DNA from 2 places in the Burkholderia sp. L-4 genome. Region 1 is predicted to be linked to the other one. Evidence: predicted binding sites of a transcription regulator. Region 1 holds the regulator's gene; the other holds the start of a gene.
The links. Region 1 encodes LexA, which represses DNA repair genes until DNA is damaged. Its sites were predicted from a motif close to ACTGTATNNNNATACAGT; they were not measured.

Region 1 (15,566 bases):
GACGTCCTGCGCGAGCCGGTCTTCCTCGGGGCCGCGCGGCAGCGCGAGGTATTTCTGCCACCATGCGTCGGACTGCGCGCGCATCGCGCGGCTGCGCTCGACGGCGGCCGCCGACTCGGGCGTGCCAGCCAGCAGCGCCGCGCGGTCGAGTGCGAGCCGTTCGCGTGCCGAAAACATTTCCGCGACCGCCACGTCGACCGCGCTCGGCATCTGGTTCGTGAAAATCTCGCGCGTCGACACGTTCGAACGCGTCATCCCGTACAGCCCGAGCACGCCGGTTACGCCCAGCAGCATCGCCAGAAACGCCATCGTCAAACCGATGCGCGCACGAATCGTCAGGTTCCTGAACACCATCATCCATCCTGTATTGCGTCGTCATGAACGGGCCGGGCCCGTTGGCTGGAAGCATTGCTTCACTGGTTGCATTTACGACTGCGCGACGCACAACTTGATGGTTTTGGCGTGATTTTTTCGAATTATTCGTCTGTATATTACAAATAGCTGAACTAATGATGCAAATTCGGGCCAATTCGAGAAATGGATGGGCGGGAAGACCCGGCGACCTGCGGGCACGTTGCCGCAAGCGCGACCGGCCGGCTGGCCCGTCGCATGAGACGGCCGGCCGAGATCGGGAAACGGAAACCGGCGATCCGGCCCTAGTCGGCCAGTTCGGCGCGCGTCGGAATCGACGGCTGCGCGCCCGCCCGCGTGACCGACAGCGCCGCCGCGCGTTGCGCGAAGCGGATGGCCGCATCGACATCCGCGCCGGCCGCGAGCCGTGCGGAAAAACCGCCGATGAAGGTATCGCCCGCCGCCGTCGTGTCGACGGCCTGCACGACCGGCGCCGGATAGTGCCGCGCGACGCCGTCGGCCGTCAGCGCGAGCACGCCGCGCGCGCCGAGCGTGACCAGCACGTTGCGCGCGCCGCCGGCCTGCAGCGCACGCGCGGCGGTTTCCGCCTCCGCCGGGTCGCGCACCGGCAGCGCGGTCAGCGCGGCCGCCTCGACCTCATTCGGGATCAGGTAATCGACGAGCGGCAGCCAGCCCGCCGGCAGCGGCGCGACGGCCGGTGCCGGATTGAGCACCACCGTGCGGCCGAGCCGCCGCCCGGCCGACAGCGCCGCGAATACGGCGTCCGGCGGCGTTTCGAGCTGGCAGATCAGCACGTCGGCCGACGCCAGCGCGGCCTCGTGCCGTGCAACCGTCGCGGGCGTGACCTCGCCGTTGCCGCCCGCGACGATCACGATCGCGTTCTGGCTCGCGTCGTCGACGACGATCAGCGCGACGCCGGTCGACGCCGACGCGCTCGTCGCGAGCCCGGTGCAGTCGATGCCCTCGGCTTCCAGGCCCGCGCGCAATGCCGCGCCGTGCGCATCCGCGCCGACGCAACCGATCATCGCGACCTGCGCACCGAGCCGCGCGGCGGCGACGGCCTGGTTGCCGCCCTTGCCGCCGGCCGCCTGGGCAAACGCATGCCCGGCGAGCGTTTCGCCCGGCAGCGGCAGCCGCGGCGCCCGCACGACGAGATCCATGTTGAGGCTGCCGACCACCGTGACGCGGCCGGCACCCGCTGCGGGCGCCGTCATGCGCGGCCGCCCGACGCGGGCGGCTCGCGATAGACCGCCGTCGACTCGCGCAGCACGAGGCGCGGCGACACCACACGACGACGGCTCGGCACGGCCGTCGAGCCGCCGCCGATCCGCTCGATCAGCGTCTGCGCGGCCATTTCGCCGAGCGCGCGCACCGACTGGCCGACCGTCGACAGCGCGGGATACGTGTAGCGGGAAAACTCGATATCGTCGAAACCGATGATCGAGCAGTCGTCGGGCACGCGCAGCCCGCGCTCGGCCGCCGCGCGCAGCGCGCCGACGCCCATCAGGTCGTTGCCCGCGAAGATCGCGCTCGGCCGCACCGATTCGAACAGCCGCGACGCCGCGTGATAGCCGCCGAGGCACGAGAAGTCGCTTTCCGCGATCGCGCCCGGCACGATGTCGACGCCGCGCTCGGCCATCGCGCGGATGAAGCCGTGCACGCGCATCGCGCTGACGGCGGTGTCGGTCGGCCCCGTGATGCAGCCGATCTTCGCGTGCCCGAGCTCGAGCAGGTGGCGCGTCGCGAGGTACGCGCCGCGCTCGTGGTCGATCTGCACGAGGTCGGCCGCAAGCCCCTCGATGTTGCGGTCGACGACGACGAGTGGCGCATGGATATCGGCGAGCGTCTGCGCGAGCACCGCATCCTCGCCGGCCGATGCGACGATCAGCCCGTCGATGCGCTTTTCCTGCAGCACGCGCAGGTAGTTGCGCTGCTTCACGGGATCGTCGTCCGAATTGCAGAAGAACACGCAATAGCCGTTGGCCGCGCACTGATCCTCGATGCCGCGCGCAAGCTCCGCGAAGTACGGATTCGTGCTGTTCGGCACGACGAGGCCGATGGTCGCCGTCGCCCGCGCCTTCAGCGAGCGCGCCACGGCCGACGGCACGTAATTGAGCTCGCGGATTGCGCCCTCGACCTTCGCACGCACATCCGCGGACACCGGCCGCGAATTGTTCACCACGTGCGAGACGGTCGTAAACGACACGCCCGCCATGGCTGCCACATCCTTGATCGTCGCCATTTCCCGTTTCTCTCTGGTCTGTTCTGTCTGTCTTTCTACCGCGCGCGCGCCCGCCGGCTGCGATACGTATCGAGCACGACGGCCACCACGATCACCGCGCCGGTGATGATCCGTTTCGTCGGCTCGTTCGCCCCGATCTGCGCCAGCCCCGCGGCCAGCACGGAGATGATCAACACACCGAAGAACGTGCTGATCACCGAGCCGCGCCCGCCCATCAGGCTCGTGCCGCCGATCACGACGGCCGCGATGACCTGCAGTTCGAGACCCGCGCCCGCGTTCGGATCGGCCGCCTCGAGCCGCGAAATCTGGAACAGCGACGCAAGCCCCGCGAGCGCCCCCATCAACGCGAATACGAGAATTTTATACGGACGCGGGTTAACCCCGGCAAGTCGGACGGCTTCTTCGTTCGTGCCGATCCCGACGAGGTAGCGCCCGAACACCGTGCGCGTGAGCACGAACTGGGCTGCGATCATCACCGCGACCGCGATCAGGAACGCCGGCGAGATGCCGAGCGCGATCGGGTTCGACAGGAAATCGAACGCGTCGCCGATATACGCCGTCCGCGAATTCGTCAGCTGGTACGCGAGGCCGCGCGCGGCCTCCAGCACGCCGAGCGACACGATGAACGACGGAATTCGCCAGCCGACCGTGACCGCCCCCGTCAGCGCCCCCGTGATGGTCGCGACCGCGATCCCGATCAGCGCGGCCGGCAGCGGCCCCCACTGCCATTTCAGCGCGGCGACGCTGACCATCGACGCGGCGAGCGCGAGCACCGAGCCGACCGACAGGTCGATCCCGGCGATGATCAGCACGAAGGTCATCCCGACCGACATCACGACGAGATCGGGAATCTGGTTCGCGATCGTGCTGAACGTATCGTAGGTCAGGAAATGCGAGCTCAACACCGAAAACAGCGCAATCATCGCGGCGAGCGCACCGGCGAGCCCGAGATAGTTCGACAGGCCGAGGCGCGTGCCGGACAGCGTGCGCGCGCGGCGTCCCGTCACGTCCTGCTGGGCGCCTGCGTCGGTCGGGGATACGGGAGGCTGGGTCATTGCTGGGGTCCTGTCGTCGAATTGCCGGGGGCGGCGCCTGGCGCCTGCCCCGCGTCCGGATGTTGCGCGCCGCCCGGCGGCGTCTCGCGGCCGAAGCCGGCGAATGCCGCGGCCAGCAGCGCATCCTGGGTCCAGTTGCCGCGCTCGAGCACGGCGGTCATGCGGCCGGCCGACATCACGCCGATCCGGTCGCAGATCAGCATCAGCTCGCGCAGGTCGCTCGACACGACGACGAGCGACCGGCCTTCGCGCGCGAGCGCGCCCATCAGCGTGTAGATCTCGAATTTGGCGCCGACGTCGATCCCGCGCGTCGGCTCGTCGAACAGCAGCACGCCCATGTCGCGGGCGAGCCAGCGGCCGATCACGACCTTCTGCTGGTTGCCGCCCGACAGCTCGCCGACCGCCTGCGCCGCACCGTGCGTGCGGATCCGCAACGCGTCGATCTGCCGCTCGGCAAGCGCCGTCTCGCGTGCGGCATCGACGATGCCGCCGCGCGCGAGCCGGTCGAGCTGGCCGAGCGACACGTTCGCGGTGATCGACTGCGACAGCAGCAGCCCTTCACCCTTGCGATCCTCGGTAATCAACGCGATGCCCAGCTTCACCGCGTCGACGGGGGAATCGATCTTCGCCGGCTTCGGCGGCTGGCCGACCGCGATCATCCCCGCATCCGGCGTATCGGCGCCGTAGATCAGCCGCAGCAACTCGGTGCGCCCCGCGCCGATCAATCCCGAAATGCCGAAGATCTCGCCCGCGCGCACCTCGAGCGACACGTCGCGCACGGCCGTCCCGCGCGTGAGCCCCGATACGACGAGCCGCGGCGCGCCGATGTGGCGCTCGCCGAGCTCGATCTGCTCGCCGATCTCGCGCCCGACCATCAGCGTGACGAGCCCGTCGGACGTCGTCGCGGCCATGTCGCCCGCGTGCACGAGCCGGCCGTCGCGCAGCACCGCGACGCGCTCGGCGACACGCGCGAGCTCCTCGAGACGGTGCGAGATATAGACGATCGCGACGCCGCGCGCCTTCAGCCGGTCGATCTGCTCGAACAGCAGCTCGACTTCGCGCGCGGTCAGCATCGCGGTCGGCTCGTCGAGAATCAGCACGCGGCAGTCGCCGATCAGGTTGCGCGCGATCTCGACCATCTGCTGATGGCCGATGCCGAGTGCGCCGACCGGCGTATCGGGATCGACCGCATCGAGCCCGACCTGCGCCATCGCGGCCCGCGCGTCCTCGCGCAGCCGCGCGCGATCGATGATCCCGAAGCGCCGCGGCAGGCGGTTCAGGAACAGGTTTTCGGCGACCGTCAGCGTCGGCAGCAGGTTCAGCTCCTGCATCACCATGCGCACGCCGAGCGCCTCGGCCTGCGTGCGGCTCGCCGGCGCGTAGGCGTGGCCGCCGAGCTGCATCGTGCCGGTGGTCGGATCGACGAGCCCGCCGATGATCTTCGACAGCGTGCTCTTGCCGGCACCGTTCTCGCCCGTCAGCGCGAGCGCCTGGCCCGCCTCGAGCGTCAGCGTGACATCGGCGAGCACGGGTTCGCCATAGGTCTTGCCGATGCCGGATACGGACAGCACGGGTTGGGCTGAACGGGAGGGTTGGAAGGTCGGTTCCATCGCGATCCTGATTGCGGCCGCGCGCACGCGGCGCGCGGGTATGACGCTCACAAGTGCATGTGCATGCAGTGGCCGTGATCGCGCTCACTCCGGATAACGGCCGCCACGCCGGATTCTTGAGGGCGGCGGCCGGACCGGAGCCGCGTTACTTCGTCACGAGATCCACCGGCGTCTCGACCACGCCGGACATGTCGGCCTGCTTGCGATGCTCGGCGATCGCCTTCAGCGCCGTGTCGATGCCGAATACGGCCTGCTTCGCCGCGTACTGGTCGGCGGTCGCGAGCACGCGGCCGTCCTTCAGCATCGGCTTGATCGCGTTGATGTTGTCGTAGCCGACCACGAGCACCTTGCCCTGCTTGCCGGCCGCGCGCACGGCCGACACGGCGCCGATCGCCATGTTGTCGTTGCCGCACAGCAGCGCCTTCAGGTTCGGGTATTCGTTGAGCATCGCGGCAGCCACCGCATTGCCCTTGTCGATTTCCCATTCGCCCGACTGCACGGACACCACCTTCATCCCGCCCGCCTTCATCGCGTCCTGGAAGCCGGCCGTGCGCTGCTGTGCGTTGGTCGTCGTCGACACGCCTTCGACGATGCCGACCTGGTCGCCCGCCTTCAGCCGCTTCGCAAGGTAGTCGCCGATCTTGCGCGCCCCCTTGCGGTTGTCCGGGCCGACGAACGGCACGTTCAGGTTCTTCGACTTCAGCACGTCGGGATCGAGCCGGTTGTCGATGTTCACGACGACGATGCCCGCATCGACGGCTTTCTTCACGACCGGCACGAGTGCCTTCGAATCGGCCGGCGCGAGCACGATCGCATCGACCTTCGACACGATCATCTGCTCGACGATGCGGATCTGGTTCGCGGTGTCGGTCTCGTCCTTGATGCCGTTGGTGATCAGGTCGAACTGATTCGCGTTGTGCTTCTGGTAATCCTTCGCGCCGGTTTCCATGGTCAGGAAGAACTCGTTGGCGAGCGACTTCATCACGAGCGCGACCTTCGGCTTGGCCGCGGACTGCGCGTGGACGGCCGGGGCGGCGGCGACCGCGACGGCGGCGAGCGCGGCGGTCAGGAAGCGACGGCGAAAGCGGACATTCATACACATCTCCTGGCGACTGGCCCGTCGGGCCGGACTGTTGTTTTAATGTGAGCAAACGTTTGCGCCACACTACCCGGGCAATGGCCATCAATGCTGCTGTCGGTACCACGGAATGGAAGCGAGGCAGACGGCCGACTGCCTGGCGCGTGCTGTCGTTGACGCGCCACCGCCGGCGGGACGCCGGCGGAGTGAAGGCTATGCTGTACCGATTCGCTTCGCCGCGCAACCTGTCTGATCAATATTTAAGGGTTTATTCGGAGTGTGCGATCGGGCTGCACGACGCGCAAATGCGACAGTCGCGGCTTGCCGCGCATCACGCAGGGTCCTGCGGCGCAGGCGTCGCTTCATCGACCGACGGCGGCTCGCCGAAACGGTTCGCATGCGGCGTACCGGCGATGAAACCGTTCATCACGAACAACGCGATCGCACCGACGATCGGCACGACGAGCAGCAGCACCCACCATCCCGACTTGTCGATGTCGTGCAGCCGCTTCACGGTAACCGCCAGCCACGACCACGTTGCCACGACGGCGATCGCGCCGGCGACGAGCACCACTGCCAGCGGCAGATCGTCGTCCGGTGAGCCGCGCGAACCGGCATCGAGGAACGCGCCGATCAACCCGGAAACCAGCGAGTAGATCCACCACGGCAGGCGCTCGGTCCGGCCTTTGAAGGAAAAGAGAAACCATGTCGGATTCATTGCTCGCCCCTTCGTCGTGCGGCGTGAACGCCCGCCATCAGACCATGCACGCGCATTGAATCATATCTTCCGAATCATGGCCCGGCCGGGAGGCCGAAACCGGATCGACCCGTTCGCCCGTGCCGTCTCTGGTTGTTCTGTCGGCAGGAGAACGCATGCTGAACGCCGCATCCGGCGAAGGGCCCGGCCGGGAGCGGCGGGCACAGCCGATGGTTCGATGAATCAGGCCATCGCGCCGGCGGCCATTTCGCCACCGCCGGATGTTCGGCGCCGTGCGCGCACGGCGCGCGAGGCGCGCAACCGTCAAACGGCTTCGCGCAACAGCCCCGCGATTTCCGCTTCGTTCAGGTGCGGCGCGAACATCTCGATCAGCCGATACGCATAGGCGCGCAGGAACGCGCCCTTGCGCAGCCCGACGCGCGTCGTGCTCGCCTCGAACAGGTGCTGCGTATCGAGCGCGACGAGCCCTGTGTCGCGCTGCGGATCATAGGCCATCGCGGCGACGACGCCGATCCCCATCCCGAGTTCGACGTAGGTCTTGATCACGTCCGCGTCGATCGCGGTCAGCACGACGTCCGGCACGGCGCCCGCCTGCGCGAAAGCCTGGTCGATGTGCGAACGGCCCGTGAAGTCCTGGTCGTACGTGATGATCGGATACTCGGCGATTTCCTCGAGCGTCAGGTTCTCGCGGCCGACGAGCGGATGCCCCTTCGGCACGACGACCGTGTGATGCCACGAATAGCACGGGAACGTCACGATGTCCGGATAGCGGTCGAGCGCCTCGGTCGAGATGCCGAGATCGGCTTCGCCGTTCAGGATCATCTGCGCGATCTGCTGCGGGCTGCCCTGGCGCAACGCCAGATGCACCTTCGGGAACACCTCGGTGAACTGCCGGATCACCTTCGGCAGCGCGTAGCGCGCCTGCGTGTGCGTCGTCGCGACGACGAGGTGGCCGCTGTCCTGGTCGGCGAACTGGCGCGCGACGCGGCGCAGGTTCTCGGCGTCGAGCAGCATCCGCTCGATCAGCTGGTGCACCGCCTTGCCGGGCTCCGTGAGCCCCGTCAGCCGTTTGCCGCGCCGAATGAAGATGTCGACGCCCAGTTCATCCTCGAGATCCTTGATCTGCTTCGACACGCCCGACTGCGACGTATACAGCACGTTCGCGACTTCCGTCAGGTTCATGTTCTGGCGCACCGCTTCGCGCACGAACCGCAATTGCTGAAAATTCATGGGTATGCCTCTTAGGCTGTCGTTGTTTGATTGTCGATTCGGAGCATGTCCCGCCCCCTGCCCTGTATTGTCTCGTCAACGCGCGGGAAAGACACGCACCGCGCGCGGCACGGCCGTCGCACCGTCGCCGACCTGCAGCGACAGCGCACGCCATGCATCGCGATCCAGTTCCGCCTCGAGCGCGCCGCCCGCGCGCGCCTCGAGCTCCACGCGCACCGAACCGCCGAGCGGGATCACGCGGCGCACGTCCACCGCGATGCCGTCCCGGTGCCCTTCGCCCGCCGGCCACAGCTGCAGGTCGTGCGGTCGCACGTAGGCATTCGCGGGGCCGGCGAAATCGGCGTCGACCTCGATCGGCGCGGCCGCGCCCTCGGCCACGAAGCCGCGCCCGGCCACCGTGCCCGGCAGCCGGTTCGCCGCGCCGAGGAACTCGTACACGAACGCGCTTTGCGGATGATCGTAGACGTCCTGCGGGCTGCCGACCTGCTCGACGTGGCCGCGGTTCAGCACGACGATGCGGTCCGCGACTTCCAGCGCCTCCTCCTGGTCGTGCGTGACGAAGATCGTCGAGATGTGCAGGTCGTCGTGCAGCCGGCGCAGCCAGCCGCGCAGCTCCTTGCGGACCTTCGCGTCGAGCGCGCCGAACGGCTCGTCGAGCAGCAGCACCTTCGGCTCGACCGCGAGCGCGCGGGCGAGCGCGATACGCTGGCGCTGGCCGCCCGACAGTTCGGACGGATAGCGCTGCGCGAGCCAGTCGAGCTGCACCAGTTTCAGCAACTCGTGCACCTTCTCGCGGATCACGGCTTCCGACGGCCGCTCGCGGCGCGGCTTCACGCGCAGCCCGAACGCGACGTTCTCGAATACGGTCATGTGGCGGAACAGCGCGTAGTGCTGGAACACGAAGCCGACCTGGCGGTCGCGCGCGCCGACCGACGCGACGTCGAGCCCCTGCAGCACGACCTGGCCGGCGTCCGCGTGCTCGAGGCCCGCGATCACGCGCAGCAGCGTGGTCTTGCCGCAGCCGGACGGCCCGAGCAGCGCGACCAGCTCGCCCGGCGGAAAGTCGAGCGAGACGTTGTCGAGCGCCGTGAAATCGCCGAAGCGCTTCTGAAGGTTACGGACGGTGATACCCATTCTGGTTGCCTCTTTACGATTTCGACGAAACGGCGGCGGGGCCGGCATGTGCGGGCGCGGTGTCGCTCGCGCCGGCCAGTTCGGCGGCGAGATGACGCTCGGCGATCAGCTTCAGCGCGAGCGTGACGAGCGCGAGCAGCGCGAGCACCGACGCCACCGCGAACGCCGCCGCGAAGTTGTATTCGTTGTACAGGATCTCGACGTGCAGCGGCATCGTGTCGGTCTGGCCGCGGATATGGCCCGACACGACCGACACCGCACCGAACTCGCCCATCGCGCGCGCATTGCACAGGATCACACCGTACAGCAGGCCCCACTTCACGTTCGGCAGCGTCACGCGGCGGAAGATCTGCCAGCCCGACGCGCCGAGCACACGCGCGGCCTCCTCCTCGTCGGTGCCTTGCGCCTGCATCAGCGGGATCAGCTCGCGCGCGACGAACGGGAACGTGACGAAGATCGTCGCGAGCACGATGCCCGGCACCGCGAAGATGATCTGCACGTCGTGGTTCTGCAGCCACGGCCCGAGCCAGCCCTGCGCGCCGAACAGCAGCACGTACACGAGGCCCGAGATCACCGGCGACACCGAGAACGGCAGGTCGATCAGCGTCGTCAGCAGCGCCTTGCCGCGGAATTCGAACTTCGCGATCGCCCACGACGCGCACACGCCGAACACGAGGTTCAGCGGCACGGCGATCACGGCGACGGTCAGCGTCAGCTTGATCGCCGACCACGCGTCGGGATCGGCCAGCGATTCGAGATAGAAGCCGACGCCCTTGCGCAGCGCCTCGACGAACACCGCGGCGAGCGGCACGACGAGGAAGAACGCGAGGAACGCCAGCGCGATGCCCGTGAGCAGCCAGCGCACGACGCGCGACTCGCTGACGGGATCGAGCCGTTTCGTGGCGCGCACGGCCGGCGACGGGGTTTTCAGCACGACGGTGGCCTCCTGGCTCATTGCTGGCCTCCTGCCGCGACGGCGGCGACGGTGACGGGCGCGGGGCCGCTTGCGCCCTTGCTCGTCCGCCGCTGCAGATACCACTGCAGCGTGTTGATCAGCAGCAGCATCAGGAACGACACGACCAGCATCACGACCGCCAGCGCGGTCGCGCCCGCGTAGTCGTACTGCTCGAGCTTCGTGATGATCAGCAGCGACGTGATCTCGGATTTCATCGGCACGTTGCCGGCGATGAAGATCACCGAGCCGTATTCGCCGAGCGCACGCGCGAATGCGAGCGCGAAGCCGGTGAGGAGCGCCGGCAGCACGGCCGGCAGCACGACGCGGCGGAACGTGAGCCAGCGCGACGCGCCGAGGCATGCGGCCGCTTCCTCCTGCTCGCGCTCGAAATCCTCGAGCACCGGCTGCACGGTGCGCACGACGAACGGCAGCCCGATGAAGGTCAGCGCGACCAGCACGCCGGCCGGCGTGAACGCGATCTTGATGCCGAGCGGCGCGAGATACTGGCCGACCCAGCCGTTGGTCGCGTAGACGGCCGCGAGCGAGATGCCGGCGACCGACGTCGGCAGCGCGAACGGCAGGTCGACGATCGCATCGACGAGGCGCTTGAACGGGAACGTGTAGCGCACGAGCACCCACGCGACGAGGAAGCCGAACACGGCGTTGATCAGCGCGCCGCCGAGCGCGGCCGAGAACGTCAGCCGGTACGACGCGAGCACGCGCGGCGACGTGACGGCGGTGACGAACTGGTCCCACGACAGCGTCGCGGTCTTCAGGAACGTGGCGGCGAGCGGGATCAGCACCACGAGGCTCAAATAGGCCACCGTGATGCCGAGTGTCACGCCGAAACCGGGCAGCGCGCTCGGCTTGCGAAAGGTGTACGTCGTCATCGGATGCTCTTGCTGGGTCGATGCTGCTCACGGGTCCGACGCAAACGCCGGCGCAGTGAATCGCGCCGGCGGGCCGTCGGGGAGGCGGCGCGCTGCGTGGCGCGCCGCTGTCGTTATGGCGTTACTGCGGCTTGTAGATCGAGTCGAACACGCCGCCGTCCGCGAAATGCGTCTTCTGCGCATTCGTCCAGCCGCCGAACGTGTCGTCGACCGTGTACAGCTTCAGCTTCGGGAACTGCTTCGTCAGTTCCGCCGGCACGTTCTTCGAACGCGGCCGGTAGTAGTTGCGCGCCGCGATCTCCTGGCCCTGCGGGCTGTACAGGAAGTTCAGGTACGCTTCGGCCAGCTTGCGCGTGCCCTTCTTGTCGACCACCTTGTCGACCACCGCGACGGGCGGCTCGGCCAGGATGCTCACCGACGGCACGACGATCTCGAACTTGTCGGTGCCGAATTCCTTCACCGACAGGAATGCCTCGTTTTCCCACGCGATCAGCACGTCGCCGATGCCGCGCTGCACGAAGCTCGTCGTCGCGCCCCGCGCGCCCGAATCGAGCACGCCGGCGTTCTTGTAGAGCTTCGTGACGAATTCCTTGGCCGTCTGCTCGTTGCCGCCCGGCTTGTGCACCGCGTACGCCCATGCCGCCAGGTAGTTCCAGCGTGCGCCGCCCGACGTCTTCGGGTTCGGCGTGACGATCGAGATGCCCGGCTTGGTCAGATCGTCCCAGTCCTTGATCCCCTTCGGATTGCCCTTGCGCACCAGGAACACGATCGTCGACGTGTACGGCGACGCGTTGTCGGGCAGGCGCTTCTGCCAGTCCTTGTTCACGAGCCCCTTGTTCGCGAGCGCGTCGATGTCGTACGCGAGCGCCAGCGTGACGACGTCGGCCTGCAGGCCGTCGAGCACCGAGCGCGCCTGCGCGCCCGACCCGCCGTGCGACTGCTTGAAGTTGACGGTCTCGCCCGTCTTCGCCTTCCACTCCTTGCCGAACGCCTGGTTGAAGTCCTGATACAGCTCGCGCGTCGGGTCGTACGACACGTTCAGGAACGTCGTATCGGCCCGGGCATGCGTCGCGACGCCCAGCGCCGCCGCCGCGCCCAGCGCGAGTGTTGCGATCAGGCGGCCCACTCCGCCCACCAGCCCCGTATTGCGCTTCGCCATCCTTGGTTCTCCAGTGTTGTCGGTATTGCGATGTCGGGCCAGTCTAGCGAACGGGTTACATGATTAAAAATAATCGTTCCTCATTTTTTAATACTCAAAAGTGCTAACGCAGACGGGACGGACGGTTGCGGCAGATAAACCGCCGTCGGGGCGTCGCAAAATCACGCCGGAACCGGCGCGATCGCGTCGAACCTCACGTAACACTTGAAATTCGCGAAGTACTGTATAAAAATACAGCTCACTGTCTATCCATACAGTTGAGCCATGACCAAACTCACCGCCCGTCAGCAGCAAGTGTTCGACTTGATCCGTCGCGCGATCGAGCGCTCCGGATTCCCGCCCACCCGTGCCGAGATCGCGGCCGAGTTGGGCTTCAGTTCGCCGAATGCGGCCGAGGAGCACCTGCGCGCGCTGGCGCGCAAGGGCGTGATCGAGCTGGCCGCCGGCGCGTCGCGCGGCATCCGCCTGCTCGGCATCGACGACGCCCCGCATCAGTTCACGCTGCCGCACGCCGGCCTGATGCAGCTGTCGCTGCCGCTCGTCGGCCGCGTCGCGGCCGGTAGCCCGATCCTCGCGCAGGAGCACATCTCGCAGCACTACGCGTGCGATCCCGCGCTGTTCACGAGCAAGCCCGACTACCTGCTGAAGGTGCGCGGCCTGTCGATGCGCGACGCCGGCATTCTCGACGGCGACCTCCTCGCCGTGCAGAAGCGCACGGAGGCAAAGGACGGCCAGATCATCGTCGCGCGTCTCGGCGACGACGTCACGGTCAAGCGCCTGATGCGCCGGCCTGGCGGTCTCGAGCTGATCGCGGAGAACCCGGATTACGAAAATATCTTCGTCAAGGCCGGCAGCGCGGAGTTCGCGCTGGAAGGCATCGCCGTCGGACTGATCCGATCAGGCGAACTCTGACATTCCGTCTCGCTGAGGAGAACATCATGGAACGCCTTGCCCGTCTGCTGCCTTTCCGTCAATTCGGCCGCCTGCGTCATCTGCGCGGCCGCACGCCCTGCGCACCGCTGTCCGCGGCCGCGCCCGTGCAAGAAGAAGTCGCAGTCGAACGGCAGGCGTCCCTGCTGCCGTCGGCGCTCCCCGCGTTCGCGCGGGTATCGCTGAACGCCGGCCTGAATCATGCGGAACCCGCGCGCCGGGCGCCGGTGCGCGTCTATCACGGCCGTTCGCGGCTGATCATGGTCGGCACGATCGACGCCGTATGCCGGATGATCGACCGCTGCATCGCGGAGGAACGATCGGCTACGCCGGGTGGTCTCTGATTGCGGAACATCCCCGCACCGGAGGCAACGTGACTGGATCGTCGGGCCGCGCATGGCGGCTCAAGCCCCTGCTGATCGTCGTGCTGGCCGTCGCCGTCGTGGCGGCGGTCGGCTACGCGTACGCGTCGCCGTACGTCGCGCTCGGTCGCCTGAAATCGGCGATCGACGCGCGCGACGCGCAGGCCATCAGCGAATACGTCAATTTTCCGTCGCTGCGCATCAGCCTGAAGCAGCAGGTGACGGAAGAGTTGATGCGCCGGATCGACGCGGTGAAGAAGAACAATCCGTTCGCGGTGATCGGCGCGCTGATCGGGTCCGCACTGATCGGCCCGCTGGTCGATGCGTACGCGACGCCGGAGGGCGTGGCCGCGCTGATGAGCGGATTGCCGCCGCGCGGCAATCCGGGCGAGCGTCCGCCCGAATGGTCGAATCAGCCGCAAGTCGATGCGTCAGCCGACACGCCCGCCCGTCCGGCGCCGGCGAGCGCCGCCGGCCCCGTCAGCAACGCGGCCGCAACAGCTGCGTCATCACCCGCATCCACGTCTGCCGCGCCGGCCAGCGCGGGCGATGCAACGCATCCGCCGCATCAGCAGCAAACCAGCGCGGGATACCGGAATATCGATGAATTCGTCGTCACGTACCAGCGCACCGCCGACGGCACGCGCTATGCGGCGATATTCCACCGCTTCGGCCTGTTCTCGTGGAAATTGTCCGCGATCGACCTGCACGCGTAGCAGGCTGCGCGGTACCCGCACCGCTGATGCAGCGGCGCCCGACCGGCTCGCAGCGCCGGTCGGGCCGTCATCGCATCATTCGATCATTTGCCGTTCGCGATGGCCGCTTCACGCTCGCGCGCGATTTCTTCCTTCTGCTCCTGCGCGGACGAACACGCCACCAGGATGCTGCAGTTCACGCGATCGAGCAGCTGCGTATTGCCCGACCCCATCCACCATCTCGACAGCCCGCTGCGGCACCGGTGGCCGACGACGACGAGATCGACCTTCAGTTCCGTCGCGAGATTCGCGATTTCGTCGATCGGATAACCGAATGCGAAATGGCCTTCGGCCTGCACGCCGCGCTCACGCAGCCAGTTCACGCCTTCCTGCAGGATTTCCCGCGCGGTTTCCTCGAACCGGCCGCACGCGACGTCCGTCAGCAGACCTGCGCTTTGCGCAATGCTCGAACGCATGTCGACAACCGACAGCAAGTGCGTCTCCGCCTTCAGGTCCATTGCGAGATTGGCACCGCAGCGCAGTGCCTTGCGCCCTTCGAGCGTGCCGTCGTAACACAGCAAAATCTTGTTGTAACTGGCCATGAAACCTCCCTATCGCGACAACGAGCCTACGCATTCATCATGGTGCGCCGCAATTCAGGATGCAAGGGATGGAAAACGCTGATTCGCCCCGCTCGGCGCGTGCGCGATGATGCAGTGCACGATCGGTGCCCGCATGCATCGCACCGTGCAGGCATGCCCTGAAGAGACGCAGCCGATGCACTAGAATGGCCCGTTCGTACTCCAGCGGGCCATCGCCACGCCGGCGTCGCGCGCTTCGGTCATGCCCGTGTGACACGCATTCGCGCGATCCGTTCGCTTGCCGGCCACGCATCGGATAGCCACGCGCGCCCGCTTACAACGACAACATGCCCATGTCCGTCGCACCGATCGATTTCCGCAACGTCGAAAAACGCTATGGCGACAAGCTCGTCGTCAACGGCCTGTCCTTCAACGTGCAGGCCGGCGAATGCTACGGCCTGCTCGGCCCGAACGGCGCCGGCAAGACCACCACGCTGAAGATGCTGCTCGGCCTCGCGCATCCCGATGCCGGCACCATTTCCCTGTGCGGCGAAC
Region 2 (15,566 bases), 610 kb from region 1:
GACACGATCGGCAATACGCCGCTCGTGCAACTGGTCCGCTTGCCGGACGACGAGATTCGCGCGCGCAACAACGTGGTGCTCGCGAAGCTCGAGGGCAACAACCCGGCCGGTTCCGTGAAGGATCGCCCGGCGCTGTCGATGATCAGCAAGGCCGAGGCACGCGGGCGCATCAAGCCGGGCGATACGCTGATCGAGGCGACCAGCGGCAACACGGGTATCGCGCTCGCGATGGCCGCCGCGATCCGCGGCTACAAGATGGTGCTGATCATGCCGGAGGACCTGTCGGTCGAGCGCCGCCAGAGCATGGCCGCCTACGGTGCCGAAATCATCCTGACACCGGTGAAGGGCGGGATGGAGCTGGCGCGCGATCTCGCGGACGAGATGCAGCGCGAAGGCAAGGGCGTGATCCTCGACCAGTTCGCGAACCCCGACAATCCCGTTGCGCACTACGAAGCGACGGGGCCGGAGATCTGGCGCGATACCGAAGGGCGCATCACGCACTTCGTGTCGGCCATGGGCACGACGGGCACGATCATGGGCACGTCGCGCTATCTGAAGGAACAGAACCCGGCGATCGAGATCATCGGCGCGCAGCCGGAAGACGGTTCGCGCATTCCGGGCATCCGCAAGTGGCCGGAAGCGTACCTGCCGACGATCTTCGATCGCAGCCGCGTCGACCGTGTCGAGAGCGTGAGCCAGGCCGCGTCGGAAACGATGACGCGCCGGCTGGCGGCGGTCGAAGGCATCTTCGCGGGCATTTCGTCGGGCGGCGCGTGCGAAGTCGCGATGCGCATCGCGCGTCAGGTCGAGAACGCGACGATCGTGTTCATCGTCTGCGATCGTGGCGACCGCTATCTGTCCACGGGCGTGTTTCCCGCCTGAACACGGGTTGGCGTGCGCCGCGCGCCAGCCATGTAAAAAGCGCCGCTCGTGCGGCGCTTTTTCTTTGGGCGGGCAGATCTTACTGCGACTGCGCGTCGTCGTCGGCGGCGGCCGGCTTCAGCGCGCCGCTCGCTTCCATCTGCGCCTTCACGGCTTCGCCGAGCTGGTACACGGTGAGCGCGTAGAAGAAGCTGCGGTTGTAGCGCGTCAGCACGTAGAAATTCTTGAGCCCGAGCATGTACTCGGTCGCGCGCCCCGGCGACGGCAGGTCGACCACGGTCACCGGCGTGCCGGCTTCGGTCGTGATGTTGACCGTCGGCTCGTTCAGCGTCATGCCCGCGCGCGTCAGTTGCGACAGCGCCCAGTGCGGCTCGGGCTGGCCGTCGGCGGCGGCCTGCGCAATGCCCAGGCTGCCCGTATCGGGCGTGATCTGCCAGACCACCGGCCGGTCGGTTTCCCAGCCGTGCTGCTTCAGGTAGTTCGCGACGCTGCCGATCGCATCGACAGGACTGCTGCGCAGATCGACGTGGCCCGTGCCGTCGAAGTCGACCGCATACTCGCGGATGCTGCTCGGCAGGAACTGCGGGATCCCGATCGCGCCCGTGTACGAGCCGAGCACGGTGGTCGGGTCGAGCTGGTTGTCGCGGGTCCAGACCAGGAAGTCCTCGAGGTTCTTGCGGAACGTTGCCTGGCGGCTGTCGCGATTCGGCGTGTCCGGATAATCGAACGTGAGCGTCGTCAGCGCGTCGAGCACGCGGAAATTGCCCATGTAGCGGCCATAGATCGTCTCGACGCCGATGATGCCGACGATCACCTCGGGCGGCACGCCGAACTGCTCGGACGCGCGCTGCAGCGTTGCCTGGTTCGCCTTCCAGAACTTCACGCCCGCGTTGATGCGGATCGGCTCGATGAAGCGCGAGCGATAGACGCGCCAGTTCTTGACCGTCGGCGACGGGGCCGGCTTCACGAGCTTGACGGCCGTCGCCGAGTAGCTGATGCGCGAGAACAGCGCATGCAGGCTCGCGGAGTCGAAGCCGTTGCGGCTCACCATCTCGTCGATGAAGGCGTCGACCTTGGCGTTGTTCGCATAACGCTGCGGAACAATTTCCTCCTCGAAGGTCTGGCCTTGCGGCAACGGCTGCTGCGGCTGGGCCTGGGCGACGAGCTTGCCGGCGGGCTTCGCCGGCTGCGTCTGCGCGCCGGCAGGCGCGGTGCCGAGGGCCGCGACGACAGCGGCGGCGACGAGCGGGACGCGGACACGGGACAGCGCGGAGAGGAGGGCGGCAGGCTTGCTGGAATTCATGTCGAAGCGGGCGGACAGGGCGATTGTGTTCGGCGCAGTATACCCGACGGATCCGGCGCGCCGGGGCGTGGCGGGCCCCCGTTGTGGTAAGTTAGCGGCGAATTCGCGGCAGACGATGGACATCATTGATGGAGACCTGCGGCGCACCGAGCGTCGTGGATGACAGCTTATGGCAACCGCTTTCTATACGCACCCCGACTGCATGCTGCACGAGATGGGGGAATGGCATCCGGAGTGCCCGGCCCGCCTGTCGGCGATCCAGGATCAACTGATCGCGAGCCGCATCGACGATCTGATCGTGCACGAAACCGCGCCGTTCGCGAGCGAGGTCGCGCTGGGTCGTGTGCATACGCAGGCGCACATCGATTACATCCGGAGCATGACGCCGGTCGACGGCTACGTCGAGATCGATCCCGATACGCTGATGAATCGCGACACGTGGCGCGCGGCGCTGCGCGCGGCCGGCGCCGCGATCGCGGCGACCGACGCGGTGATCGAAGGCCGCTATGCGAATGCGTTCTGCGGCGTGCGCCCGCCCGGCCACCACGCGGAGCCCGCCCGTGCGATGGGCTTCTGCTTCTTCAACAACGTCGCGATCGCCGCGCGGCATGCGCTCGACGTACACGGTCTCGAGCGCGTCGCGATCGTCGATTTCGACGTGCACCACGGTAACGGCACCGAGGCGGCGTTCGCGAACGACGAGCGCGTGCTGATGTGCAGCTTCTTTCAGCATCCGCTGTATCCGTTCTCCGGCGTCGATCACCAGGCGCCGAACATGGTCAACCTGCCGATGCCCGCGCGCAGCAACGGCATGGCGATCCGCGAAGCCGTCGACATGTTCTGGCTGCCGCGCCTCGACGCATTCAAGCCGCAGATGCTGTTCGTGTCGGCCGGCTTCGACGCGCACCGCGAGGACGACATCGGCAGCCTCGGCCTCGTCGAGGCCGATTTCGAATGGCTGACCGCGCAGATCGTCGACGTGGCGCGCCGGCATGCGCAGGGCCGCATCGTGAGTTGCCTCGAAGGCGGCTACAACCTGTCCGCGCTCGGGCGCAGCGTCGTCGCGCACCTGCGCGTGCTGGCCGGCATCTGACCCGACGCCTGACGGGCAGGACGTGCGGGCGCGCTCAGCGTGCCGGCACGCGCGCGTGAATCCACGCGATCAGCGCGTCGATCACGCGGTCGCGATCGAGATCGTTCATCGTTTCGTGGAAACCGCCTTCGTATAGCGTCAGCGTACGATCGGGCGAGCCGACGCGTGCGCCGAAGGCGCGGCTGCCGTCGGGTTCGGTCAGCTTGTCCTCGGTGCCGTGATAGACGAGTACCGGCAAGCGCAGCGCGCCGCGGCCGCTTTCGATACGCGCCATCGCGTCGAGAATCTCCGCGCCGGTGCGCGCGGGCACCGCGCCGTGATGTACGAGCGGATCGGCGCGATTGGCCGCGACGACGGCCGGGTCGCGCGACAGCAGCGCCGCATCGATCCTGATCGCCGGGAAGGTCGGCCAGACGCGACTGATGACGCGGCTCACCGCGAGCATCCAGCGCGGCACGTCGCGCCCCGGCGCGAGCGCCGGGCTCGACAGCACGAGGCCCGTCAGCACATGGCCGCGGGCCGGCGCACGCTCGATCGCGTAGAGCGCCGCGACCGCGCCGCCCATGCTGTGTCCCATCAGGAACAGCGGCGCATTGCCGCGGGCGGCTTCGGCGACCAGCGCATCCGCATCGTTCAGGTATCCGTCGAAACGGTCGACCCACGCGCGCTGGCCGGGCGACTGGCCGTGCCCGCGCAGATCGATCGCGTGCACGTCGATGCCGGCCGCGTTCAGCCGGCCGGCGAGCGCGGCGTAGCGACCCGCGTGTTCGGCGAGGCCGTGCACGAGCGCGATCGTCGCGCGCGGCGGTACCGTGCCGTCGCCGGCCGGCCAGCGGTACGACGCCAGTTCGAGCCCGTCCGCGGTACGCAGCCGGCCCATTGTCGGTGCGGGTGGCGACGCGGGCGCGGCAGCCGGCGTGGTGGTAGCGGTCATCTGGCGTGTCCCCTGTTGGTTGGCATAGGTGTTCCGGATCATAGTCGCGGCCTTCGCGCGGCGGGCCAGCGGCGCCCCTCTAATTTCGTGTAGTTATGAAAAGATCCAAATCGATTATTAAGTGGAATGAGGGGTTTGCGGTAAAATCGCCGGCTATTCCAGATGCATCGGCGGCCGACTGGCGGGCCAACTCGCCGGCCGGCCGCCGTTTTGTTTACATGATCGAATTACGCAATCTTTCCCAGCGTTTCCCCGGGCCGAGCGGCTGGGTCGAGGCGTTGCGCAACGTCAACCTGACGATCCCGCAGGGCGAGGTGTTCGGCATCATCGGCCGAAGCGGCGCCGGCAAGAGCACGCTCGTGCGCACCATCAACCTGCTCACGCGGCCGACCGAAGGCAGCGTCGTCGTCGGCGGGCGCGATCTCATGCTGCTGCCGGCGGGCGCGCTGCGCGAGGCGCGCCGCGAGATCGGCATGATCTTCCAGCACTTCAACCTGCTGTCGTCGCGCACGGTGTTCGACAACGTCGCGCTGCCGCTCGAGCTGGCCGGTGCGAGCCGTGCCGAGATCGAGGCCGCCGTGCTGCCGCTGCTCGACCTCGTCGGGCTGTCCGCGCAGAAGGACCGCTACCCGTCGCAGATCAGCGGCGGGCAGAAGCAGCGCGTCGGCATTGCCCGCGCGCTCGCGAGCCAGCCGAAGGTGCTGCTGTCGGACGAAGCGACGTCCGCGCTCGATCCCGAAACCACGCGTTCGATCCTCGATCTGCTGAAGCGCATCAACCGCGAGCTCGGCCTGACGATCGTGCTGATCACGCACCAGATGGAAGTGATCAAGCAGGTATGCGATCGCGTCGCGGTGCTCGATGCCGGGCGCGTGGTCGAGGAGGGCCGCGTGATCGACGTGTTCCTGCAGCCGCATCATGAGGTGACGCGCGCGCTGATCGGCGACGTGATCGCGCAGGAACTCCCGCCCGCGCTGAAGGCACGCGTGGCCGAGCGGCTGAAGACGGGCAGCGGGCACCTGCTGCGGCTCGCGTTCACGGGCTCGGGGGTCGACCAGCCGATCCTGTCGGAGACGATCCGCCGGTACGAACTCGATTTCAACATCCTGCACGGCCAGATCGACGAGATCCAGGGGCAGGCATTCGGTTCGCTCGCGGTGCTCGCGGGCGGCGAGCCGGGCAAGGTCGGGCAGGCGCTCGCGTTCCTGCGCGAGCAAGGTGTGGTGGTAGAGGAGCTTTCGTATGTTGAGTGAGATGTTCGATATGTTCGTGCAGTCGTTCTGGGAGACGCTGATCATGGTCGGCATCTCCGGAGCGGTCGGCGCGCTCGTCGGCCTGCCGCTCGGCGTGCTGCTCTACCTGACCGATCGCCAGGGCGTGCTGCAGAACCTCGCGGTGAACCGCGTGCTCGGCGGCATCGTGAATGCCGTCCGCTCGACGCCGTTCATCATCCTGCTGGTCGCGGTGATTCCGTTCACGCGTCTCGTCACGGGTTCGTCGATCGGCACGGCCGCGGCGGTCGTGCCGCTGACGCTCGCGGCCGCGCCGTTCATCGCGCGTCTCGTCGAGACGGCGTTGCGCGAAGTCGACCGCGGGCTGATCGAGGCCGCGCAATCGATGGGCGCGACCACGTCGCAGATCGTCTTCAAGGTGCTGTTGCCCGAATCGCTGCCGGGCGTCGTCGCGGGTCTGACGATCACGTTCGTGTCGCTGGTCGGTTACTCGGCGATGGCGGGTGCCATCGGCGGCGGCGGGCTCGGCGATCTCGGGATCCGCTACGGGTACCAGCGCTATCTGCCGGAAGTGATGTGGACGGTCGTCGCGATCCTGATCGTGTTCGTGCAGATCGTCCAGTCGTTCGGCGACTGGCTCGTGCGCCGGCTGAGCCACAAATAAGATCAAACCGGTCCGTAAGGGGGACACGATGCAACGACGTTTCATGCTGAAGTTCGCGGCGGCACTGGGTGCGGCCGCACTGTTCGCGGGCGCGCACGCGCAGGCCGAAACCATCAAGGTGGGCGTGACGGGCGGACCGCACGCGCAGATCATGGAAGTGGTGAAGAAGGTCGCGGCGAAGAGCGGCCTCGATATCCGTATCGTCGAATTCTCCGATTACGTGCAGCCGAACGCCGCGCTCGCGTCGGGCGACCTCGACGCGAACAGCTACCAGCACGATCCGTATCTGCAGGCGCAGGTGAAGGATCGCGGCTACAAGCTGATCAAGGTCGCGGATACCGTGACGTTTCCGATGGGCATCTATTCGAAGCGCGTGAAATCGCTGGCCGAACTGAAGCCGGGCGCGCGCGTCGCGGTGCCGAACGACCCGACCAACGGCGGCCGCGCGCTGCTGTTGCTGCAGAAGCAGGGGCTGCTGAAGCTGCGTGCGGATGCGGGGCTGAAGGCGACGCCGCTCGACATCGTCGACAATCCGCGCAAGCTGAAGATCGTCGAGCTCGATGCGGCGCAGATTCCGCGCTCGCTCGGCGACGTCGACGCGGCCGCGATCAACACCAACTACGCGATGGAAGCGGGGTTGAAACCGAATCAGGATGCGATCGCGATCGAGGGCCCGAACGGCCCTTACGCAAACATTCTCGCGATTCGCGACGCGGACCGGAACAAGCCGTGGGTCGCGAAACTGATCGCGGCCTATCATTCGGCCGACGTGAAGCAATTCATCGAGGGCAAGTTCGGCGGGGCGGTCATCGCCGCCTGGTGACGGGCAGAGGACGGACGCCCGGCGGGATTAGAGTCGATGATCGAAAACCCGGGCTTTGCGTCCGGGTTTTTTCTCTTTTAAAATAGAACGACCGTTCGCTATCATTGGCGCGTCGCCAAGAAGCGGTATCCTCGACAGCCACGATGGATGGGTCCGCTTGGCCGCGCAGTCATGAGGCCTCGCTATAGAATGGCCTCTGGTCGTATTCGTAACTTTGGAGCGTGTGCATGAAAATCCTGGTGCCAGTGAAAAGAGTGGTCGATTACAACGTGAAGGTCCGCGTGAAGTCGGACAACACGGGCGTCGACATCGCGAACGTGAAGATGTCGATGAACCCGTTCGACGAAATCGCCGTTGAAGAAGCCGTGCGCCTGAAGGAAGCGGGCGTCGCGACCGAAGTGATCGCGGTGTCGGTGGGCGTGACGCAAGCGCAGGAAACGCTGCGCACGGCGCTGGCGATCGGCGCGGATCGCGCGATCCTCGTCGAATCGAACGACAGCGTCGAGCCGCTGGCCGTCGCGAAGATCCTGAAGGCGCTGGTCGACAAGGAGCAGCCGCAGCTGGTGATCCTCGGCAAGCAGGCGATCGACGACGATTCGAACCAGACGGGCCAGATGCTGGCCGCGCTGGCCGGCCTGCCGCAAGCGACGTTCGCGTCGAAGGTCACGATCGCGGACGGCAAGGCAACCGTCGCACGCGAAGTCGACGGCGGCGCGGAAACGCTGTCGCTGACGCTGCCGGCGGTCGTGACGACCGACCTGCGCCTGAACGAGCCGCGTTACGTGACGCTGCCGAACATCATGAAGGCGAAGAAGAAGCCGCTGGAAACCGTGAAGCCGGAAGACCTCGGTGTGGACGTCGCGCCGCGTCTGAAGACGCTGAAGGTGGTCGAGCCGCCGAAGCGCGCGGCCGGCGTGAAGGTGCCGGACGTGAAGACGCTGGTCGAGAAGCTGAAGACCGAAGCCAAGGTGCTGTAAGAGGGAGCGGAAAGAAATGACGATTCTGGTGATTGCAGAACACGACAACGCGTCGATCAAGGCCGCGACGCTGAACACGGTGGCGGCGGCAGCGAAGATCGGCGGTGACATCCACGTGCTGGTCGCGGGCCACAATGCACAAGCAGCGGCTGACGCGGCAGCAAAGATCGCAGGCGTGTCCAAGGTGCTGCTGGCCGACGCGCCGCAACTGGCCGCGGGCCTGGCGGAAAACGTCGAGGCAACCGCGCTGAACATCGCGAAGGACTACTCGCACATCCTCGCGCCGGCCACCGCGTACGGCAAGAACATCGCGCCGCGTATCGCCGCGAAGCTGGACGTCGCGCAGATCTCGGACATCACGGCGGTCGACAGTGCCGACACGTTCGAGCGCCCGATCTACGCGGGCAACGCGATCGCGACGGTGCAGTCGAGCGACCCGATCAAGGTCATCACGGTGCGTGCGACGGGTTTCGATCCGGTGGCAGCGGAAGGCGGCAGCGCAGCGGTCGAGAAGATCGAAGCGGCGGCGGATGCCGGCAAGTCGCAGTTCGTGAGCCGTGAAGTGACGAAGCTGGACCGTCCGGAGCTGACGTCGGCGAGCATCATCGTGTCGGGCGGCCGCGGTCTGGGCAGCGGCGAGAACTACACGAAGGTGCTGGAACCGCTGGCCGACAAGCTGTCGGCGGCACTGGGCGCATCGCGCGCGGCAGTCGACGCCGGCTACGTGCCGAACGACTACCAGGTCGGCCAGACCGGCAAGATCGTCGCCCCGCAGCTGTACATCGCGGTCGGCATCTCGGGTGCGATCCAGCATCTGGCCGGCATGAAGGATTCGAAGGTGATCGTCGCGATCAACAAGGATCCGGAAGCGCCGATCTTCAGCGTGGCCGACTACGGCCTCGTCGGCGATCTGTTCTCGCTGGTGCCGGAGCTCGTGAGCGAGCTCGGCTGACGCGGCCTGACGCTTCAGCGTTAAGCACACGGGAAAAGGGGCGCGCCGAGCGCCCCTTTTTTTACGCCATCGACAAAAGAGAGAAGAGGAGACGCGCCATGAGTTATGTCGCCCCCGTCAAGGACATGCTGTTCGTGCTGAAGGAACTCGCGGGCATCGACGCCGTCGCGCAGTTGCCGGGTTTCGAGGATGCCGGTTACGACACGGCGCAGGCCGTGCTCGAGGAGTCCGCGAAGTTCTGCGGCGAGGTGCTGGCGCCGCTGAACGTCGAGGGCGACCGCCACCCGAGCAGCTGGAAGGACGGTGTGGTGGGCGCGACGCCCGGCTTCGGCGACGCGTTCCGCCAGTTCGTCGAAGGCGGCTGGCAGGGGCTGCAGCATCCGGCCGAGTACGATGGCCAGGGGCTGCCGAAGCTGATCGCGACGCCGTGCATCGAGATGCTGAACGCCGCGAACCTGTCGTTCGCGCTGTGTCCGCTGCTCACCGACGGCGCGATCGAGGCGCTGCTGACGGCCGGCACCGACGAGCAGAAGCAGCGCTACGTGCCGAAGCTGATCTCCGGCGAATGGACCGGCACGATGAACCTGACCGAGCCGCAGGCGGGTTCCGACCTCGCGCTGGTGCGCTCGCGCGCCGAGCCGCAGGGCGACGGCACGTACAAGGTGTTCGGCACGAAGATCTTCATCACGTGGGGCGAGCACGACATGGCGGACAACATCGTCCACCTGGTGCTGGCGCGCACGCCGAACGCGCCGGAAGGCGTGAAGGGCATCTCGCTGTTCATCGTGCCGAAGTTCATGGTCAACGCGGACGGGTCGCTGGGCGCGCGCAACGACGTGCACTGCGTGTCGATCGAGCACAAGCTCGGGATCAAGGCGAGCCCGACGGCGGTGCTGCAGTACGGCGATCACGGCGGGGCGATCGGTTACCTCGTGGGCGAGGAGAACCGCGGCCTCGAATACATGTTCATCATGATGAACGCGGCGCGCTTCGGCGTCGGGATGCAGGGGATCGGCGTGGCGGACCGCGCGTACCAGAAGGCGGCGGCATTCGCGAAGGAGCGCGTGCAGAGCCGCCCGGTGGACGGCTCGGCCAGGCAGTCGGTGACGATCATCCATCACCCGGACGTGCGGCGGATGCTCGGCACGATGCGCGCGCTGACCGAAGGCGCGCGGGCGCTGGCGTACGTGGCGGCGTCGCACAGCGACATGGCCCATCGCCATGCGGACGAGGCGACGCGGGCGCGTCATCAGGCGATCTACGAGTATCTGGTGCCGGTGGTGAAGGGCTGGAGCACGGAGATGGTGAACGACGTGGCGAGCCTGGGCGTGCAGGTGCACGGCGGGATGGGCTTCATCGAGGAGACGGGCGCGGCGCAGTACTACCGCGATGCGCGGATCCTGGCGATCTACGAAGGGACGACGGCGATCCAGGCGAACGACCTGGTGGGCCGCAAGACGATGCGCGACGGGGGCGCGGTGGCGAAGGGGCTGCTCGCGGAGATCGACGCCACGGTGGCGGCGCTGGGCAAGCTGGACGGTGCGGCGGCCGCGTCGATGAAGGTACAGCTGGAGAAAGGTGCCCGCGCGCTGGCATCGGCGGTGGATTACGTGGTGGCGAACGTGAAGCAGGACCCGAACGCGGTGTTCGCGGGGAGCGTGCCGTACCTGAAGCTGGCGGGCGTGGTGCTGTGCGGGTGGCAGATGGCGCGCGCGCTGGTGGCGGCGCAGGCGAACCGCGCGAGCGACCCGGCGTTTTTCGATGCGAAGATCGCGATCGCGCAATGTTATGCGGAACACATTCTCGTGCAGGCCGGTGCGCTCGAGGCGTCGATCGTCGGCGCGAAGGGCAACGAGAGCGTGCTCGCGTTGACGGAAGACCAGTTCTGACCGCGAGCAACGCCGTCGACGCAACGAAAAAGGCGCCCGAGGGCGCCTTTCCTTTTGCCGCCGGCCGGCCCGTGTTGCGGGCCGTCGCGGCTCAGGCGTAGGCCGGGCGCGTCTGGCCGGCCACGTCCTTCAGGTAGCGATGCACCGACAGGTCGTCGGCCTGGATCGCGGGCATTTTGCCCGAGATCAGGTCGGCGAGCAGTTGGCCCGAGCCGCACGACATCGTCCAGCCGAGCGTGCCGTGGCCGGTGTTCAGGAACAGGTTCGACACCGGCGTGCGGCCGACGATCGGCGTGCCGTCCGGCGTCATCGGGCGCAGGCCCGTCCAGAACGTGGCCTTCGACGTGTCGCCGCCGCCCGGGAACAGGTCGTTGACGCACATCTCGAGCGTTTCGCGGCGCGCGGCGCGCAGCTTCTTGTCGAAGCCGACGATTTCCGCCATGCCGCCGACACGGATGCGCTGGTCGAAACGCGTGATCGCGATCTTGTAGGTTTCGTCGAGCACGGTCGACACCGGAGCGGCCGCTTCGTTGACGATCGGCGCGGTGATCGAATAGCCCTTCAGCGGATAGACCGGGATCTTCATCAGGTTCGAGATGAAGTTCGTCGAGTACGAGCCGAGCGCGACGACGTACGCGTCCGCGCGCACCGTCTCGCTGCCGCACTGCACGCCGGCGATCTTGCCGCCCGCGATCGCGAGCGCATCGATCGGCGTGTTGTAGCGGAACTTGACGCCGAGCGATTCGGCGAGCGCGGCCAGGCGCGTCGTGAACAGCTGGCAATCGCCCGTTTCGTCGCCCGGCAGGCGCAGGCCGCCCGTCAGCTTGTGCGAGACGGCGGCAAGCGCCGGTTCGGCATTCTTCAGTTCGGCCGGCGACAGCAGTTCGAACGGCACGTTCGCTTCCCGCAGCACCGCGATGTCCTTCGCCGCGCCGTCGAGTTGCTGCTGCGTGCGGAACAGTTGCAGCGTGCCGCCCGTGCGGCCTTCGTACTCGATGCCCGTATCGGCGCGCAGCGCCTGCAGGCAGTCGCGGCTGTATTCGGCGAGGCGGACCATGCGGCCCTTGTTGACCGCATAGCGCTCGGCCGTGCAGTTGCGCAGCATCTGGTACATCCACTGGAGCTGGAAGCGCGTGCCGTCGAGGCGGATCGCGAGCGGCGCATGCTTTTCGAACATCCACTTGACGGCTTTCAGCGGCACGCCGGGCGCGGCCCACGGTGCGGCATAACCGGGCGAGATCTGGCCTGCGTTCGCGAAGCTCGTCTCGAGCGCCGGGCCGGCTTCCCGGTCGATCACGGTGACTTCATGGCCGGCGCGCGCAAGGTAATACGCGCTTGCCACGCCCACTACACCACTGCCCAGAATGACGACTCGCATAGCTGCTCCAGATGGAAGGGACCAGATCGAGGCCGGGCGCGTGTGCGGCTCCGTGTAACCTCTAGCTGATCTAGTTTTTTGCGCTATGGTATTGTCGAATGTGTAGGTTTTGTTATCGTATTTTTCAGGTTTTCAGCATAAACAAATGAGAACGCAACGTCAGCCCGTACGCTCGCTCGACAAGCTCGACCGGCGCATCCTGAAACTGCTCCAGGACGACGGCCGGATGGCGATGAAAGACCTCGCGGAACAGGTCGGACTGACCGTCACGCCGTGCATCGAGCGCGTGCGTCGCATGGAGCGCGACGGCGTGATCACCGGCTATCACGCGCGGGTCGACCCAGGTCAGCTGGGGGCCGCGCTGCTGGTGTTCGTCGAGATCACGCTTGGCCACAAGGGCGGCAACATGTTCGAGCAATTCCGCCGGGAAGTGATGAAGATCGACGAGGTGCTCGAATGCCATCTGGTTTCCGGCGATTTCGACTACCTGATCAAGGCGCGGATCGGCGAGATGGCCGACTACCGGAAGCTGCTCGGCGACATCCTGCTGCAACTGCCCGGCGCGGTGCAGTCGAAGAGCTATGTCGTGATGGAGGAAATCAAGGAAACGCTGACGATTGCCGTCGGCGAGTGACGCGTCGGCAGCCTGTTGTCGAGCCCCTTATCCCGCCCTTGGCATGCTGCGCCCAATACTGTATAAATGTACAGTATTGGGCGCAGGCGAAGGGGTGGGCATATGGACGATCGGTCCGACAACGAATTTCCGGTAGCGCCGCCCGTGCCCCGCAAGGGGCGCGGTGCGGTCGACAACCTGCAGGGGCGGTATGAAATCGCGCAGCGCGAAGCGGTCGACGACGGCTGGACGCACGAGTCGGACGATGCCGACTTCCCCGCGCCGCTGCGCACGCAGGTGTTCGAGGAGCGTGCGAAAAGCATCCTGACGCACAACCAGTCGCCCGATATTCCGTTCAGCGTATCGCTCAACCCGTATCGCGGCTGCGAGCACGGTTGCATCTACTGCTTCGCGCGGCCGACGCACAGCTATCTCGGCCTGTCGCCGGGGCTCGATTTCGAAAGCCGCATCTACGCGAAGGTCAACGCGGCCGAGCTGCTCGAGCGCGAGATTTCGCGCAAGCGCTACGTGCCGGAGCCGATCGCGCTCGGCGTCAACACCGACGCGTACCAGCCGGTCGAGCGCGACCTGCGCATCACGCGCAGCGTGATCCAGGTGATGCACGATCGCGGGTTGCCGTTCGCGGCGATCACGAAATCGTCGCTGATCGAGCGCGATCTCGACCTGCTCGCACCGATGGCCGAGCGCGGGCAGGTGATGGCGGCGGTCACGATCACGACACTCGATGCCGATCTCGCTCGTACGCTCGAGCCCCGCGCGGCCACGCCGGCGCGACGGCTGCGCACGATCCGCGCGCTGCGCGACGCGGGCGTGCCGGTCGGCGTGAGCATTGCGCCGGTGATTCCGTTCGTGTCCGAGCCCGACATGGAGCGCGTGCTCGAGGCGTGCGCGGAAGCCGGCGCGACGCACGCAAGCTACATCATCCTGCGGCTGCCGTGGGAGGTCGCGCCGCTGTTCAAGAACTGGCTCGCCGCGCATTTCCCCGACCGCGCGGAACGCGTGATGAACCGCGTGCGCGACATGCGCGGCGGCAAGGACTACGACGCGGATTTCTCGAAGCGGATGAAGGGCGAGGGGATCTGGGCGGACCTGTTGCGGCAGCGCTTTCGCCAGGCCGTCAAGCGGCTCGGGTTGAACGAGCGCACGAACGGCATTCTCGATCTGTCGCAGTTCCGCGGTGCGCCGGCCGCGGTCGCGCCGGTGCCGCGTGTTGCCGGACGTTCGGCCGGTGCGAAGCCACGCGACGACATGCAGTTGAATCTGTTCTGATACGCGAGCAAGGCCGCCGCGTGCCGGCACCGGGCGAGGGCCCTCGGCGCCGCGTCCGTCGTGCTTACTGCGAAATCTGCTTCGCGGCTTCGACCTGCGATTCGAAATACGTCTGGAACGACAGCGCGAGTGCGGTCATCAGCAGGAACGCGCCGATCAGCAGCGAGAAGATCACGACGAAGATCACGGTCCAGCCCGACTTGCTGTGCTTGCCGGTGTCCGCGTTGAATTGCGCATCCCATTTTTCGTCAGGGCGCAGCCCGTAGACGAGTGCGGCGAGGAATGCCGCCAGCAGCGAGATCGCGCCGGGTATCGCGAGCCACCAGCCGAGGCCGGCAGTGCGTTGGGTCGCCGCAAGCAAAAGGAAGCCCGGGATGCCGACGATCGTCGCAAGCAGGTGCGCCCAGCCGTACACGTCGCGCAAGCCATACAGATAGAAGCGGTGCGCGCCGAGCGAACCGAACAGGAACGCGAGGGCGGCAGTGAGCGTCTTGGAGCGGAAGCGGCGGGACGGTGCGGTGCTGCTGGACATGGATGGCGGCGGATGGTCGTTGGCATGGGCGGCCGGCGGGCCGGCGCGGGCGCGCGGCCCGGCACGCATTCTACGATGCCCGGTCGGGCCCGGTCACCCCTTGCCTGCGTCAAGGTGCCGCATAGGTCACGCGGTAGATGGCGCCGGCGTAATCGTCGCTGACGAGCAGCGAGCCGTCCGGCAGCGGCAGCACGTCGGCCGGGCGTCCCCATACCGTGCCGTCGGGGCGCAGCCAGCCCGTGACGAACGGCATCTGCTGCGCGTGGCTGCCGTCCGCCGACACGATCACGCGCATCACGCGGTAGCCGACCTTCGTGCTGCGGTTCCACGACCCGTGTTCGGCGATGAACACGTTATTGCGATACGACGCCGGAAACATCGGCCCGGTATAGAAGCGCATGCCGAGCGCGGCGACATGCGCGCCGAGTTTCAGGACGGGCGGCGCGTAGCGGCGGCACACGCCGGCGCTGCCGAATTCGGGGTCGGGCGTATCGCCGCCATGGCAATAAGGAAAGCCGAAGTCGAGTCCGGCGCGCGGGGCGCGATTCAGCTTGTCATCGGGTACGTCGTCGCCCATCAGGTCGCGCCCGTTGTCGGTAAACCACAGCTCGCCCGAATCGGGATGCCATGCGAAGCCGACCGTATTGCGTACACCGCGCGCGACCACCTCGCGTTCGCTGCCGTCCGCCTTCATGCGCGCGATGATCGCGTAGCGGCTGCGATCGGCGAGGCAGGCATTGCACGGTGCGCCGGTCGGCACGTACAGCTTGCCGTCGGGGCCGAACGCGATGAATTTCCAGCCGTGATGATGTTCCGTCGGTAGCGCATCGGTCACGACGACGGGGGCGGGCGGTCGGGCGAGCCGATCGTCGACATGATCGACGCGCAGGATCCGCGATACGGCGGATATATAGAGGGCGCCATCGCGGTAGGCGACGCCGACGGGCATGTCGAGCCCGGAGGCGATCACGTAGTGCGCGGTGATCCGGCCCTCGGGCATCGCG

Region 2: the regulator LexA is predicted to act here: its motif matches at 12,819-12,836, upstream of AC1VVG_RS05425 (PA0069 family radical SAM protein).

The regions. Positions count from the first base shown of each region.
Region 1 is NZ_JBXEOX010000001.1:1,753,374-1,768,939, reverse strand. Features, by position in the region: gene AC1VVG_RS08305 (methyl-accepting chemotaxis protein) at 1-354, opposite strand, end outside; gene rbsK (ribokinase) at 657-1,586, opposite strand; gene AC1VVG_RS08295 (LacI family DNA-binding transcriptional regulator) at 1,583-2,614, opposite strand; gene AC1VVG_RS08290 (ABC transporter permease) at 2,650-3,669, opposite strand; gene AC1VVG_RS08285 (sugar ABC transporter ATP-binding protein) at 3,666-5,279, opposite strand; gene AC1VVG_RS08280 (sugar ABC transporter substrate-binding protein) at 5,425-6,375, opposite strand; gene AC1VVG_RS08275 (DUF805 domain-containing protein) at 6,689-7,075, opposite strand; gene AC1VVG_RS08270 (CysB family HTH-type transcriptional regulator) at 7,379-8,305, opposite strand; gene AC1VVG_RS08265 (sulfate/molybdate ABC transporter ATP-binding protein) at 8,381-9,439, opposite strand; gene cysW (sulfate ABC transporter permease subunit CysW) at 9,453-10,394, opposite strand; gene cysT (sulfate ABC transporter permease subunit CysT) at 10,391-11,284, opposite strand; gene AC1VVG_RS08250 (sulfate ABC transporter substrate-binding protein) at 11,406-12,443, opposite strand; gene lexA (transcriptional repressor LexA) at 12,708-13,355, shown strand; gene AC1VVG_RS08240 (hypothetical protein) at 13,382-13,717, shown strand; gene AC1VVG_RS08235 (DUF2939 domain-containing protein) at 13,747-14,451, shown strand; gene AC1VVG_RS08230 (universal stress protein) at 14,535-15,032, opposite strand; gene nodI (nodulation factor ABC transporter ATP-binding protein NodI) at 15,365-15,566, shown strand, end outside.
Region 2 is NZ_JBXEOX010000001.1:1,139,615-1,155,180, forward strand. Features, by position in the region: gene cysM (cysteine synthase CysM) at 1-882, shown strand, start outside; gene mltB (lytic murein transglycosylase B) at 962-2,311, opposite strand; gene AC1VVG_RS05375 (histone deacetylase family protein) at 2,355-3,278, shown strand; gene AC1VVG_RS05380 (lysophospholipase) at 3,313-4,212, opposite strand; gene AC1VVG_RS05385 (methionine ABC transporter ATP-binding protein) at 4,431-5,465, shown strand; gene AC1VVG_RS05390 (methionine ABC transporter permease) at 5,455-6,108, shown strand; gene AC1VVG_RS05395 (MetQ/NlpA family ABC transporter substrate-binding protein) at 6,137-6,931, shown strand; gene AC1VVG_RS05400 (electron transfer flavoprotein subunit beta/FixA family protein) at 7,159-7,908, shown strand; gene AC1VVG_RS05405 (electron transfer flavoprotein subunit alpha/FixB family protein) at 7,925-8,860, shown strand; gene AC1VVG_RS05410 (acyl-CoA dehydrogenase) at 8,959-10,749, shown strand; gene AC1VVG_RS05415 (D-amino acid dehydrogenase) at 10,841-12,127, opposite strand; gene AC1VVG_RS05420 (Lrp/AsnC ligand binding domain-containing protein) at 12,273-12,761, shown strand; gene AC1VVG_RS05425 (PA0069 family radical SAM protein) at 12,864-14,030, shown strand; gene AC1VVG_RS05430 (NINE protein) at 14,095-14,562, opposite strand; gene AC1VVG_RS05435 (PQQ-dependent sugar dehydrogenase) at 14,672-15,566, opposite strand, start outside.